3 regions of the Enterococcus sp. DIV1314a genome follow, and region 2 is predicted to be linked to each of the others. Evidence: predicted binding sites of a transcription regulator. Region 2 holds the regulator's gene; each other region holds the start of a gene.
What was found. The regulator CtsR, encoded in region 2, represses protease genes until heat stress. The targets are predictions, from matches to a motif close to TTGGTCAAAAAAGGTCAAANA.
Positions count from the first base shown of each region.

Region 1 (4,955 bases), 730 kb from region 2:
AAGCTTTTTAATTCCAGCCATATTGAGTCCATCCAAGAGGTAATCTTTAATCTCAAGTAAGACATCAATATCATTCAAAGAATACATTCGGCGATTCCCTTCACTTCTTTCTGGGTGAATTAAATCTTGTTCCTCATAATAACGAATCTGTCGCGCGGTTAAGTCGGTCAATTTCATGACTGTTCCAATAGGAAACACAGACATTGATCGGCGAAATTCTTTCTCTTGCATGATTGCCTCCCTTGTTATTCTCGATTAATAGTTGATGATAGAAAAAATATACCAACTCCATTCCTTCTTGTCAACCGCCTATGTCATATAATCTGACATGAAAAGCAGTTTTTTTTTACTTTTTTACATTCTCCATGGAAAATCTGCCCAAAAATGATGGATATTGTGTTGTTCATCATCGAAATGATGATTTACTAGCGCTAACTCGTACCAATTTCTTAGTTCATTTCGCTTAAAAATAAAAAAAGACGCCCTAAGGCACCTCTTTTTTTATATCAATTGTCTTCCATTAACCGAATGGCAAAAGAATAAGGTGGCGCGAAACCTTTGGCTACGTACCGTTGGGTTTCTGGATCAAAATCTGCTGTGACGAGTAATGTTTCTTTTTTAAGTTGATTCAAGGTATTTCCTTCATGAGAAGCGACGGTCAACGTATAAGGTTGTAAAATTTCCATTATGGATAATTTAATGGCTTGACTTAATTGTTCTTTGCCACTCAAACTTTTCGCTGAAATTAAGACACTAGGAAATAACGTTGGAACAAATGTAGCGGGGTTCATTTGATCCGCTTTGTTATAAACGGTTAAAACAGGAATCCCTGTTAAATCAAGTTCCTCCATTAATTTTAGGACGGTTTCTTCGTGTTGTTGACGATTATCAGAGCTGGCATCAACGACATGCAGCAAGAGATCCATATTACGACTTTCTTCTAAGGTCGAATGAAACGCATTGATTAATTGTGTAGGTAAATCTTGAATAAAGCCTACGGTATCAGTCAATGTTACTTCAAACCCTTCCGGTAAACGCCACTTTTTAGTTAATGGATCTAATGTCGCAAACAATTGATCTTCTTCATAAGTCTGCGCTTTTGTTAAAGCATTTAAGATCGTTGATTTCCCGGCATTCGTATAACCGATTAGTCCGATTTGGAAGGTATCATTGGTTTGACGTTTTTGGCGTGTCCGAGTCCGATGCGCTTCAACTTCTTTTAATTCCTTTTTGATGATGGTCACTTTGTTGCGAATATGCCGACGATCGGTTTCTAATTTCGTTTCACCAGGTCCCCGCGTCCCTATCCCGCCGCCTAGACGCGACATCATTTTCCCTTGTCCCATCAAGCGTGGTAATAAATATTCCAATTGAGCTAACTCTACTTGTAGTTTTCCTTCTTTAGAACGGGCACGCATCGCAAAGATATCTAAGATGACTTGCACGCGATCAATGACTGGAATGCCTAAAGCATCGCCAATCGTTTGACTTTGACGAGGGGTTAACTCATGATTAAAGATAACCAAATTCGCCTCGTAGGTTTCAATTAACGTCACCAATTCGGCTATTTTTCCTTTTCCAATGACCGTTCGACGATCGATTTGGGGTCTTTTTTGCGTTAAAGAAAAAACAACTTCACCTTCGGCTGTTTTCGTTAAATTCTTTAATTCGAGCATGGACTCCTCAAAATACTGATAATTCCCCTCATGCTCCACACCCACTATGATCACACGTTCTTTTTCTTGTTTCGTTTCAGTCATGTTGCTTCACTCCTTTCAACCAAGTGTTGATTTGCTCTTCTAAGGTAACAATTGTTTCTGGTGCTTGAACTAAATCGAACCAATGAGGCGCCATGCGATTTCGGAACCAAGTCAACTGTCGCTTCGCGTACCGTCTGGAATGTAGTTGAATTTCTTCAATCACTGTTTCTAGTGGAACTTTCCCTTCAAAATAAGGAAAAAATTCTTGATAACCGATTCCTAATGCTGCTTGTGATTCAGGAAAAGCCAGCAGACTGCGTGCTTCTTCCATTAACCCTTGCTCCACCATTTGATACACGCGCTGATTAATCCGTTCATATAGCAAAGTGCGATCTGTGGTCAACCCAATTAAAAAATCATCATAGCATTTTTGGGGTGTTTCTTTTGGCGCAATAATACTTCGCCCGGTTAACTCAAACACTTCAAGCGCACGGATGACTTTGCGTTGATTATTAAAATGTATTTTTTCAGCTGCTAGTTCATCCTTCGCTTTTAATTGTTCCCAAAGTGCGAGATTTCCATGATTTTGCGCATATTGTGTATACTTTTCTCGTAGTTGGTAATCGTCTACTTCCTCTTTTTTTCCTAATTGATAATCATAAATCAGTGCTTGAACATACAGTCCTGTGCCACCTACCACAATCGGCAACTTCCCACGACTCGTGATTTCGTTGATTTTTTCTCGTGCTTTTTTTTGAAAATCAGCCACCGTATACGTTTCGTTTGGTTCATATATATCAATCAGATGGTGCGCAATCCCATCTGCTTCATCGGCTGTCACTTTAGCTGTGCCAATATCAAGCCCACGATAAACTTGCATTGAGTCTGCATTAATAATTTCGCCATCATATTTTTTAGCTAGTTCAATACTAAGCGCGGTTTTTCCTACAGCCGTAGGGCCAACAATCACAATGATTTTATCCATTCTTTTTCTCACATTATCTCCTATTTTGACCTTATCCTTTATATTTAAAAAGAAGTAACGGTTCATTTGTTAAGCGGGTTAATTGATTTTTTCGTTCATAAATCATTTCAGTCATTTTATCAGACAGTTGTTCCATCAAGACACGGCCACCTTTAAACGTATAGCCGCCCAACGAAACGGTTTCAGTCGGCGATAACACAACTTTCCGCGTTGAAATTTGTTTAAAAAATTCATCTAAAAAGTAATTCGGTAAATAAAAACTATTATGGGCCGCAAATGACTGTAAGTAAATATAGTCATCGACCGTAATGTAACAATCATCGAACGCGTCAAAACTCACGTATTCGTCCATCATCACCATTCGTTTTTCTAAAATCTCAATGACTTTTTTATTTAATGCAAGCAGCGTTTCGATTTCCTTGACTTTGTGTTCCAGTAATCGCTGTTTTTTTTCTTTTCGCTCTAAATAGTTCATTTGAATATAAAAACCAAGAATTACCAGAAGAGCACCCGTAAGCACACCACTCATACCGATCACAAACATTGCCATTTCAACCATTCCTTCCTTTGATTCTCTTCCCCCATTCTACCATATCTTCTTCCTTTTTTTAATCTTTTTTATTTGACCTTTATTGACCTTTCCGTTATAATTTCCTTAGCTAAATAAGCAACGAAGCTATGTAAACAGTCGTCAATATGATATGCTATAGTTAACATTTAGCAAATATTAATCAAGGAGGATTTTTTCCTATGAACTTAATTCCAACAGTTATCGAACAATCTTCTCGTGGCGAAAGAGCCTACGACATCTATTCTCGTTTATTAAAAGACCGCATTATTATGCTGAGTGGTCAAGTAACCGATGATTTAGCGAACACGATTATCGCTCAACTTCTTTTCTTAGATGCGCAAGATTCAGAAAAAGATATCTATCTTTACATTAACTCTCCTGGCGGTAGCGTGACAGCAGGTTTAGCGATCTTTGATACAATGAACTTTGTCAAAGCCGACGTCCAAACAATCGTAATGGGAATGGCTGCATCAATGGGTAGCTTCTTACTTGCCGCTGGTGCAAAAGGTAAACGTTTTGCCTTACCAAATGCAGAAGTCATGATTCACCAACCATTAGGTGGTGCTCAAGGACAAGCAACTGAAATTGAAATTGCTGCGCGCCATATTTTAAAAACCCGTGATCGCTTAAATAAAATTTTAGCAGAGCGGACTGGCCAACCAATTGAAGTCATTGAAAAAGACACAGATCGTGATAATTTCATGTCTGCTGAAGAAGCAAAAGCTTATGGTCTTGTTGATGAAGTCATGGTAACAAAATAATAGTAGCTGATAGCACAAAAGCAGGTCTCTGATGAATCTCAGAGACCTGCTTTTGTTTAATCGAACTGACTCAAATTCCAATTGGAAATAATCGCGTTTCATATTTTCCTTCACCAATCATTCCGCTTCTTCTGAAAATTGGCTATTATAAAGGTCGGCATAAAAGCCGCCTTTTGCAAGTAATGTTTGATGGTTTCCTTGTTCAATAATGGATCCTTTGTCCATGACTAAAATTAAATCTGCATCACGAATAGTCGATAAACGGTGCGCAATAACAAAGCTTGTCCGGCCTTCCATGACCTTGTCCATCGCTTTTTGAATCAAAGCTTCTAAACGAGTATCCACAGAACTAGTCGCCTCATCCAAAATTAAAATCTTTGGATTCGAAATAACCGCACGCGCAATCGTCATTAATTGTTTTTGTCCTAGTGAAATATTATCACCTTCAGAATTAATAAACATTTCATACCCTTCAGGCATGGTCCGAATAAAGTGATCGACATTCGCCGTTTTCGCAGCATCCACGACTTCATAATCAGTTGCGGCTAACTTCCCAAAGCGAATATTATCCGCAATGGTCCCTTCATAGAGCCAAGCGTCTTGTAGAACCATCCCAAATAAAGAGCGGACATCACTGCGAGCCATCTTTTTCGTATCAACCCCATCAATTTTAATCGCACCAGCATTTACATCATAAAAGCGCATCAACAAATTAATAAGGGTAGTTTTCCCTGCACCAGTTGGCCCGACAATCGCCACTGTTTGACCTGCCTTTACCGTAAAATTCAGATCTTTAATCAGTGGCTTATCAGGCGAATAAGCAAAGTCCACATGCTCAAAAGTGACTTCCCCATGAAAGACTTCTGGTAAAGCCTCATCCACTTCATTTTCGATTTCTTCGAGCTCATCTAAAATTTCAAAAACTCGTTTAGCAGAAG
Region 1 is NZ_JBIOQP010000001.1:179,415-184,369, forward strand. Features, by position in the region: gene IGI68_RS00895 (MerR family transcriptional regulator) at 1-231, opposite strand, end outside; gene hflX (GTPase HflX) at 507-1,760, opposite strand; gene miaA (tRNA (adenosine(37)-N6)-dimethylallyltransferase MiaA) at 1,753-2,685, opposite strand; gene IGI68_RS00910 (hypothetical protein) at 2,717-3,235, opposite strand; gene clpP (ATP-dependent Clp endopeptidase proteolytic subunit ClpP) at 3,436-4,017, shown strand; gene IGI68_RS00920 (ABC transporter ATP-binding protein) at 4,135-4,955, opposite strand, start outside.
Region 1: a site for CtsR is predicted at 3,305-3,325, ahead of clpP (ATP-dependent Clp endopeptidase proteolytic subunit ClpP). Genes of this name have one in related genera too.

Region 2 (4,955 bases):
GACTTTGGGATTGCGATTGCATTATCCGAAACATCGATTACACAAACAAATTCGATGCTTGGTTCGGTCCATTATTTATCACCTGAGCAAGCAAGAGGGAGTATGGCAACGAATCAGTCCGATATTTATGCTTTAGGGATTATTTTGTACGAAATGTTAACGGGGAAAGTGCCATTTGATGGCGAATCGGCGGTAACGATTGCGCTGAAACATTTCCAAGAAGAAGTGCCTTCCTTGCGCTTGTATGATCAAAATCTGCCACAATCATTAGAAAATGTCGTTTTGAGAGCGACAGCGAAAGAAACGGCGGATCGTTACCAAAGTGCGGATGAAATGCGTCACGACTTAGATACTGTTTTGTCAACAGACCGATTAAATGAACCGCGCTGGGAAGGAAATGCTTTAGCAGCAGGTGAAACGATTATTATTACGCCGATTACGGCAGAAACACCGATGCCAAAAGCGTTTAAAGACATGCCAACGCCAGCGGTTGAACCTGAACCGGAAGTCGCGGAAGCGCCGAAGAAAAAGAAGAAAAAATGGTGGATTTGGTTGCTCGTTATGGTAGCCCTTGTTTTGAGCGTGGGTGCGATCATGGTTTTCAGTGGCCGTGGCCAACAAGTAACGGTTCCTGATGTCACGGAATTGACCGAGGATGAAGCGCGCGCGCAATTGGAAGCGGCTGGCTTAGTCGTAGCGGACGACGTGAAAGAAATCGTGAGTGAAGAGATCGACAAAGGTTTAGTCGTCAAAACAAATCCCGCGAAAAATGCCCAAGTCAAAAAAGACAAAGAAGTCATTTTGTATCTAAGTAGCGGGGAAAATATGATTAAAATGCCTGATTTTACTGGCGTGCGATTGATTGATGCAAAACGTGAGCTACGGAATTTAGATTTTGTGGATCGAAATATTACTGCTGTTGAAGCCTATGATGACAGCGTGCCAGAAGGTGAAATTATTGAACAAACACCGGAGTCGGGCACAGAAGTCAATCCGCAAGAAAGCGAAGTAGAGTTCACTGTTAGTAAAGGAAAAGAACCTGTCCGAATGGTTGATTTAACAGGGAATACGCGCGAAAGTGCTCGGGAGAACTTGGAGACGCTTGGTTTGGGGAGTAATCCAATTGAATTTGAAGAAGCTTATAGTAGTGACTTTGCTCAAGGAACCGTCATGGCGCAAGACCCAAGTGTGGGAGAAGACGCGATTCCTGGTAAAACGACGATTACCCTAACGATTAGTAAAGGGGAAGAGTTAGTGAAGGTTCCTGACGTGATTAACCAAACGTTGGAAGCGGCGAAAAAATTATTAGCAGATGAAGGATTAGAAGCTGTACCAACGGAAGAGTATGATGATACCGTTGAAAAAGATCGGATTATTGCGGTACAACCGGGTGTTGGTGAAGAAGTATCCAAAGGGACACGTGTAAACGTTACGGTCTCAAAAGGGAAAAAACCACAAGAATCCCAAGAAAGTGAAGCGGTCACGAAAAACTTTACAGTAAATGTCCAAGCGACTTTTAATCCAAATGGCACGCCAGAACAAATGGTGACAGTACTGTTAACGGATGAAAATGGGACAAGACGACAAGTGTCTCAAATCTCTTTGAATTCAAGTAATAGTTCCCAAAATTTAGCAATCGCAGTCACGGTTTTAGAAGGGGAGTCCGCAACCATCTATGTTCAACGCGATGACGGTGAAGAAATTAGTCAAGTCGTGAACGGTGCTACGACCTTGCAAGTCCCTTTTTAGAAAATCTATAACATTTAAAAGCTTGATATGCCAAGGATTCGTTTGGGATATCAAGCTTTTTTCTCGTGGGTTAACCCCTTCTCCTTTTCAAGTGAGGAAAAATTCAGTATAATGAAGGTCAATATTAGTCAAGGAGGGTACGAATGAAGAATCCACGAAATACATCTGATATTATTGAAGCCTATTTAAAGAAAATTCTTGAAGAACATTCAATGATTGAAATCAGACGAACCGAAATGGCTGATTTGTTTAAATGTGTCCCTTCACAAATAAATTATGTGATTAATACACGTTTTACGATTCAAAGAGGCTATACTGTTGAAAGTAAGCGCGGAGGTGGGGGCTATATTCGCATTGAAAAAGTGAATATCTCAAACCGTCATCAATTTCTCTCGCAAGTGAATCAACTATTTGATAAGGAACTAGAAGAAAGAGATGCTCAAGGAATTATCCATAAATTATATGAAGAAGAATTATTGACAAAACGAGAAGGGAATCTGTTGTTAACAATTGTGAGTAAAGCGGTCTTAGGTTGTTCCGAAGACGAGCATGCCATTCGCTCGGCAATTTTACACAGCGTCTTAGAACGATTGAGTTATGAAGAAAAGGAGTGAATGTCATGGATGAATTATTTACCCCTCGAGCAAAAGCAGTCTTAGCGATTGCTCAGGAAGAAGCCAAATATTTTAAACATCAGGCAGTTGGATCAGAACACTTATTACTTGCGTTGGTCATTGAACAAGATGGCATCGCTGGCAAAACGTTACGGGAAATGAATGTGACAGAAAATGACATTCGAGAAGAGATCGAACACATTACGGGATATGGTATCGTAAAAGAATACCCAGTTGGCAGCTTTTTACCTTATTCGCCACGAGCACGCCAAATTTTTGCTTATGCAGGGGATGAAGCCAAGCGCTTAGGTGTAGGGCAAATTGGGACAGAACATTTATTACTCGGCATGTTACGCGATGAAGAAATCTTATCGGCACGTATTTTATTAAATTTAGGCTTCAGCTTAGCGAAAATGCGTCAACTTTTGAAAAAGAAAATGGGTCTTAATGAATCGAGAGGTCAAGCAGGGAATATGGCGCGCCGCCAACCACAAAAAGCGCGTCAAAATCCAGCACAAAATGAAGGAACGCCGGTACTCGACTCATTGGCTCGTGATTTAACGAAATTAGCCCGTGAAAAACGCCTGGATCCAGTCGTGGGACGTAGTAACGAGGTCAAACGCTTGATTCAAATCTTAAGTCGTCGTACGAAAAATAATCCGGTACTCGTAGGAGAACCTGGTGTCGGTAAAACAGCGATTGTAGAAGGTCTCGCTCAAAAAATCATTGATGGTGAAGTCCCACGTGACATGCAACAAAAACGATTAATGATGTTAGACATGGGTGGATTAGTTGCGGGGACAAAATACCGTGGCGAGTTTGAAGATCGGATGAAAAAAATTATTGATGAAATTTATCGTGACGGTCAAGTCATTCTTTTCATTGATGAACTGCATACGTTAATCGGAGCCGGTGGTGCAGAAGGGGCAATTGATGCGGCCAATATTTTAAAACCAGCATTAGCTCGTGGAGAACTGCAAACCATTGGAGCGACCACACTAGACGAATATCAAAAATACATTGAAAAAGATTCTGCTTTGGAACGTCGTTTTGCTCGTGTGCAAATTGATCAACCAAATCCAGAAGAAGCCGAAGCCATCTTAAAAGGGTTACGTCCACGATACGAAGAACATCATGGGGTAGAAATTTTAGATGAAGCGATACGCGCAGCGGTCCAATTATCTGTGCGCTACATCAATTCACGACAATTACCCGATAAAGCGATTGATTTAATGGACGAAGCGGCTGCGAAAGTTCGTTTAGATAAAGCGGATGAACTCGCGGATACTGTTCGTATTCAAGAAAGGTTATTAGCGTTAGCTGAAGAAAAAGAACAAGCCATTCGCCAGCAAAACTTTGAAGCAGCTGCGGAAATTCGTTTGCGCGAAAAAGAACTCGCGCAAGAACTCGCTGAAGCGACTTTTAAAGAAATGAAAGCAAGCGAAGGGTATAGCGACACAGTGACCGAAGAAGATGTTGCGACCGTTGTTTCTCAGTGGACAGGCGTCCCTCTTCGACAAATGGAGAAAAAAGAATCGGAGCGTTTACTTGTCTTAGAAGAAGTCTTACACCAAAGGGTTGTCGGACAAGATGAAGCGGTTAAAGCGATTGCGCGTGCGATTCGTCGAGCGCGGAGTGGATTGAAAGATCCCAATCGCCCAATCGGCTCCTTTATGTTTTTAGGTCCAACAGGTGTTGGGAAGACCGAACTCGCAAAAGCACTCGCTGAAGCGATGTTTGGGAGCGAAGATTCCTTAATTCGGGTTGATATGTCAGAATTTATGGAAAAATATAGTACGAGTCGTTTAATCGGATCTCCTCCAGGGTATGTCGGCTATGAAGAAGGAGGACAATTAACCGAAAAAGTTCGTTCAAAACCATACTCGGTTATTTTGCTGGATGAAGTAGAAAAAGCGCATCCTGACATCTTTAATATCTTATTGCAAGTCTTAGATGACGGCTACTTAACTGATGCCAAAGGTCGGAAAGTCGATTTTCGTAATACGATTTTAATTATGACGTCAAATATTGGCGCAACACAATTACGGGAAGAAAAGAATGTTGGCTTTAATGTCGTCGATGCTTCAAAAGACTACAAAGCGATGCAAAAACGGATTTTAGAAGAACTGAAGAAGGCCTATCGCCCTGAATTCTTAAATCGAATTGATGAAACCATCGTGTTCCGTTCGCTCGAAAAAGATGAAATCCATGAAATCGTGAAAATTATGAGTCGTTCGATCATCAAACGTTTAGCAGCGCAAGAGATTCAATTGAAAATCACACCTGCGGCTCTTGATGTGATTGGAAAAGCAGGCTTTGATCCAGAATATGGCGCGCGACCGATTCGTCGAGCTTTACAAAAAGAAGTAGAGGATCGTTTGAGTGAGGCGTTATTAATGGGGCAAATCCACTTAGGAGATTCCGTTACGATTGGCGCTTCGAAAGGTGTCGTGACATTAAATGTTCGCGAGCAAAAACCAAAAGGAACGTTGCAAAAAGTTTAAAGGACTAAGGAGTGTATCGAAGTCGTTTTTGCTCGGAGAATGATTCGAACACTCATCCACACTATAAGTTTTACAATCTTTTTATCAC
Region 2 is NZ_JBIOQP010000001.1:907,092-912,046, reverse strand. Features, by position in the region: gene pknB (Stk1 family PASTA domain-containing Ser/Thr kinase) at 1-1,749, shown strand, start outside; gene IGI68_RS04430 (CtsR family transcriptional regulator) at 1,893-2,363, shown strand; gene IGI68_RS04425 (ATP-dependent Clp protease ATP-binding subunit) at 2,369-4,867, shown strand.

Region 3 (4,955 bases), 1.1 Mb from region 2:
TCGTCAATCCGATTTAAGAATTCAGGTTTGAAGTGTCCACGTAACGTTTGCAACACTTGCTCTTCCACTTCTTCAGAAATATGCCCTTGCGCAGTTACACCTGACAATAAGAGTTGGGAACCGATGTTACTTGTCATAATCAATACGGTATTTTTAAAGTCAACTACGCGACCTTTTGAATCCGTTAAGCGTCCATCATCGAGTACTTGTAATAACAAATTAAAGACATCTGGATGGGCTTTTTCAATTTCATCGAGTAAGACAATCGTATAAGGATTGCGGCGTACTGCTTCTGTAAGCTGTCCACCTTCTTCGTAGCCAATATATCCTGGAGGTGCTCCGACTAAACGAGAAACCGCATGTTTTTCCATGTACTCACTCATATCAATTCGGACCATATGATTTTCAGCATCAAATAGATTTTCCGCTAACGCTTTAGCGAGTTCCGTTTTCCCAACCCCAGTAGGTCCTAAGAATAAGAACGAACCTAGCGGACGATTCGGATCTTGTAAACCTGCTCGTGAGCGAATCACGGCATCACTCACTGCATTCACGGCTTCATCTTGACCGATTACTCGTTGGTGAAGTGTCTCATTTAACTTCATCAGTTTTTCCCGTTCACCTTCTACGAGTTTTGTAACGGGGATACCGGTCAGACGACCAACGACTACTGCAATTTCATTTTCCGTTACAGATTCTTGGACCATTTTCCCTTGTTCGAGTTGATTTTTTCGTTCTAGCTCAGCTAATTCCTTTTCTAATTGCGGAATTGTGCCATGACGTAGAACCGCCGCTCTTTCTAAATCGTAATTGTTTTCCGCATCTTCTAATTCATGTTTCGCTTTGTCAATTTCTGCTCGTTTATTGGATAAGACATTGACTTCTTCTTTTTCAGTTTCCCACTGCATCTTCATTTGATTGGCTTCTTCTCGTAATTCAGCTAACTCTTCTTGAAGAACCCCTAATCTTTTTTTAGAAGCATCATCGGACTCTTTCTTCAAAGCGGCTTCTTCAATTTCCAATTGCATCAAACGACGAATCACTTGATCTAACTCTGTTGGCATGGAGTTCATTTCCACTCGAATTGTCGCCGATGCTTCATCCATCAAATCAATGGCTTTATCAGGTAAAAAGCGGTCGGTAATATAACGATCAGATAACACGGCAGCCGCAACTAAGGCGTTGTCATGAATGTTTACGCCATGATGAATTTCAAAACGTTCTTTCAGTCCACGTAAAATCGAAATCGTATCTTCGACCGTTGGCTCTTGAACGAGTACTTTTTGGAAACGACGTTCGAGCGCTTTATCTGATTCCATGTATTCACGGTATTCATCGAGCGTCGTTGCGCCAATCGTATGCAATTCTCCTCGGGCAAGCATTGGTTTGAGAATATTCCCAGCATCCATACTACCTTCCGTTTTTCCAGCTCCTACGATTGTATGAATTTCATCAATAAATAAAATAATACGACCTTCTGATTTTTTGACTTCTTGTAAGACCGCTTTTAGTCTTTCTTCAAATTCTCCACGGAATTTCGCACCGGCAATTAACGAGCCCATGTCTAATGAAAAAATGGTTTTATCTTTTAAATTCTCTGGTACGTCTTTACGAACAATTCGTTGTGCCAGACCCTCAACAATGGCCGTTTTACCGACCCCTGGTTCCCCAATTAAAACCGGATTATTTTTTGTTTTCCGGGTTAGAATTCGAATCACATCTCGAATCTCTTCATCACGTCCGATAATTGGATCCATCTTACCATTTTTCACAAGTTGAACTAAATCAACACCGTATTTTTCAAGCGCTTTGTATTGTTCTTCTTGATTTTGTGATGTCACACGATCCCCTCCTCGAATTTCTTCAATATTTTTACGTAATTCTTTTTCAGTTATTCCTTGTTGTTTTAAATATTTCGTTAAGACATAATTTTTTAATTGCATTAAGGCTAAGACAACGATTTCCGTTGATAAATACTCGTCACCAAACGCATTTTTTAGTTGATCGGCTTCATTAAACAATTGAAATAAATTTTGACTCATCGATTGCCCGTATTGGACATTCCCACCAGAAACAGTTGGTCGACGATCGAGTTCTTTGTCGATTTCGGTTTCAAAAGCATCCACATCGACACCTGCATCTGCATAGAAGTTACGAGCAAATTGGTTTGGTTGCATAAAAATTTTCCATAAATGAACGATATCAATTTCTTGATGATGACGGGTAATCGCGACTTGTTGCGCTTCAGACAGTGCACTTTGTAAAGTGGTAGTCATTTTTTCAATATTCATTTAGTTGTTCCTCCCATCTTGAAGTTTTAACTTCATTTATTATTATAATCAATTGGTCAACATTGGTCAAATAAAAACCTTTTTAAATAATCGCTATTGAAGAAGGCACTATAATCATTTCAATGTTGTAAAAAAAATGAAAAAATAGAGTAAAAAGAGCATCCACCTTCTCTTTTTACTCTATTTTTTTAGCTCACGCTTGATGAACCCATTCGTTGAAACGACATAGATTAGGCCTACTAAAAACGGAATCAAGAATGTCGCGTAACGATACAGTAACAACGAAGACGCCGCATCGACAGTTCCAACTAACGCTCTAAAAACAACTAGATAGGCAAAATCAAATGAACCGATACCAGCCGGCGTAGGAATAACACCCGCAATCACGGTGACAAAGCTAATTAAACCAATCGTCCAGAAAATATTTATTTCCGGATAATCACTGACTAAACAGGCATACGGAATAATAAACCACGCGAGAATTTTCACGATACTCCAAAAATAGACTTTATACAGTACCGTTTTATTTTGCATCGTTTCGTGTAACATTCGTCTTAAGGCATTAATTTGGATATTTCCTCGATCAACTACAGCACGTGCTTTGTCATTTTTTAAAAAACGATTGCACAAACTCATTAATCCAATTTGCAATTTGATTGATAAGGCCGCCAAAAGGAGTCCTCCAGAGAGTGCCGCATTAATCAGTATACTCATAATCAATACCCAGAAAAAACTAGGCGACGTGGCATATAATTCTCTAAAACTCAAACTTAACGCGATTATAGCAATGGTAAGTGTCGAAATCTTAAAAAAAATAAATCGTAAAATCGCAACGCCAACACCTTGAGAAACCGTCATTTGTTTACGATGATAAAAATTAATTTCTGCAAAAATCGTTCCTGTACCAAATGTAATCAGTCGGTAAAAAGCCGTATAACAGGAAGCCATCATGCCATTCCAGGTCGTAAAGGTTTGAGAGAATGGTGCAACGGTTTCTTTGAGCATCTTCCCTTCTAAAAATAAATAACCCATTCCTAAGCTTGTCACAATAATCAAAAGACGCAGACTCGTTTGACCTAATTGCTGAAAAATATCTCCAAAAGAAGCACGTAGATAATAGGCGATAAATGCTAAAAAAATGAGTAATATGAGTACTTTTACTAAAAATTTCATCGTATTTGTTGTCTTATTTGATGTTGCCAAATCGCCACTTCCTTCTTGGTCAGTCATTCTTATCATACCATTTTTAGAGGAGGTGTACAGAAAAAAAACCATTATTTATGCGAAAATAATGGTTTTTTCGTAAGCGACAGGTGCCTTATCGTGAAAAGCTGAAAAAGGGAATCTAATCAGGCTATTGTGCAGGTAACTTAAAGTTAAAGAAAAGATGAAATATATTTATTTCGCATTCAATTCTGCTATTTTTACAATAACATCAGTTGCTTTTTCCATCGATTCTAACGCAACAAACTCAAAGCGGCCATGCATATTTTCGCCACCCGCAAAAATATTTGGTGTAGGAATTCCCATGAAAGAAATTTTCGAACCATCTGTTCCACCGCGGACGGGTTCAATAATTGGGGTAATTCCTAATTCAATCATCGCATTTTTAGCCAGTTCTACAATGCTCATGTCTTTTTCAATGACTTCTTTCATATTGTAATAGTTATCTTCTAACGTCATTTGGACACGTTCTTCGCTAAAACGAGCATTGATTTGAGATTGAATGGTGCGGACAAGTTCCTTGCGTGCTTGGAATTTTTCACGGTCATGATCACGAATAATAATGGATAATTTTGCTTCTTCTGGATTTCCTTCAAAGCTCATCAAATGGAAAAATCCTTCTGATCCTTCGGTTTTTTCAGGAACTTCATCAGCCGGCAAGGCATTGTTAAATTCAATTCCTAATAAGACTGCATTGATCAGCGTATCTTTGGCCGTGCCAGGATGAACGTTTTTACCGTAAATGGTAATATCCGCTTGGGCAGCATTAAACGTCTCGTACTGCAATTCGCCCACGGGACCGCCATCCATCGTATAAGCAAAATCAACCGCAAATTGCGCGACGTCAAATTTATCCGCGCCCACACCAATTTCTTCATCAGGACCAAAAGCAACCTTAATTTCACCATGTTTGATTTCAGGGTTTGCAAGTAAGACTTCCATGGCCGTCATGATTTCTGCAATCCCCGATTTATCATCTGCTCCAAGTAACGTGGAGCCATCCGTTGTAATTAGTGTCTGTCCTTGATAATTTTTTAAGTTAGGGAAATCCTCAATATTTAACGTGTATTTCCCTTGTGCATCTAACGAAATCGTTGACTCACCATCGTAATTTTCGACGATTTTTGGTTGAACGTTCACTGCATTAAAATCAGCCGTGTCTAAATGGGCAATAAAGCCAATCGAAGGGACTTTCTTGTCAGTGTTTGCAGGTAACGTTGCCGTTAAAAAACCATTCGCTTCATTGTAAAAAACATCCGACATGCCTAATTCTTCTAATTCTTTTTTTAGAATCATCGCAAAATCGACTTGTGATTGCGTTGATGGTGTCGTCTTGCTCGTTGGATCTGATTGCGTTTCAATTTGAACATAACGTAAAAAACGGGGTAATAAATTGTCATATTTCATTTTACTTTTTCTCCTCATCTATCATCTATCTTG
Region 3 is NZ_JBIOQP010000001.1:2,031,886-2,036,840, reverse strand. Features, by position in the region: gene clpB (ATP-dependent chaperone ClpB) at 1-2,291, opposite strand, end outside; gene IGI68_RS09655 (lysylphosphatidylglycerol synthase transmembrane domain-containing protein) at 2,472-3,521, opposite strand; gene pepT (peptidase T) at 3,690-4,922, opposite strand; gene IGI68_RS09645 (Nif3-like dinuclear metal center hexameric protein) at 4,944-4,955, opposite strand, start outside.
Region 3: a site for CtsR is predicted at 2,344-2,364, ahead of clpB (ATP-dependent chaperone ClpB). Genes of this name have one in related genera too.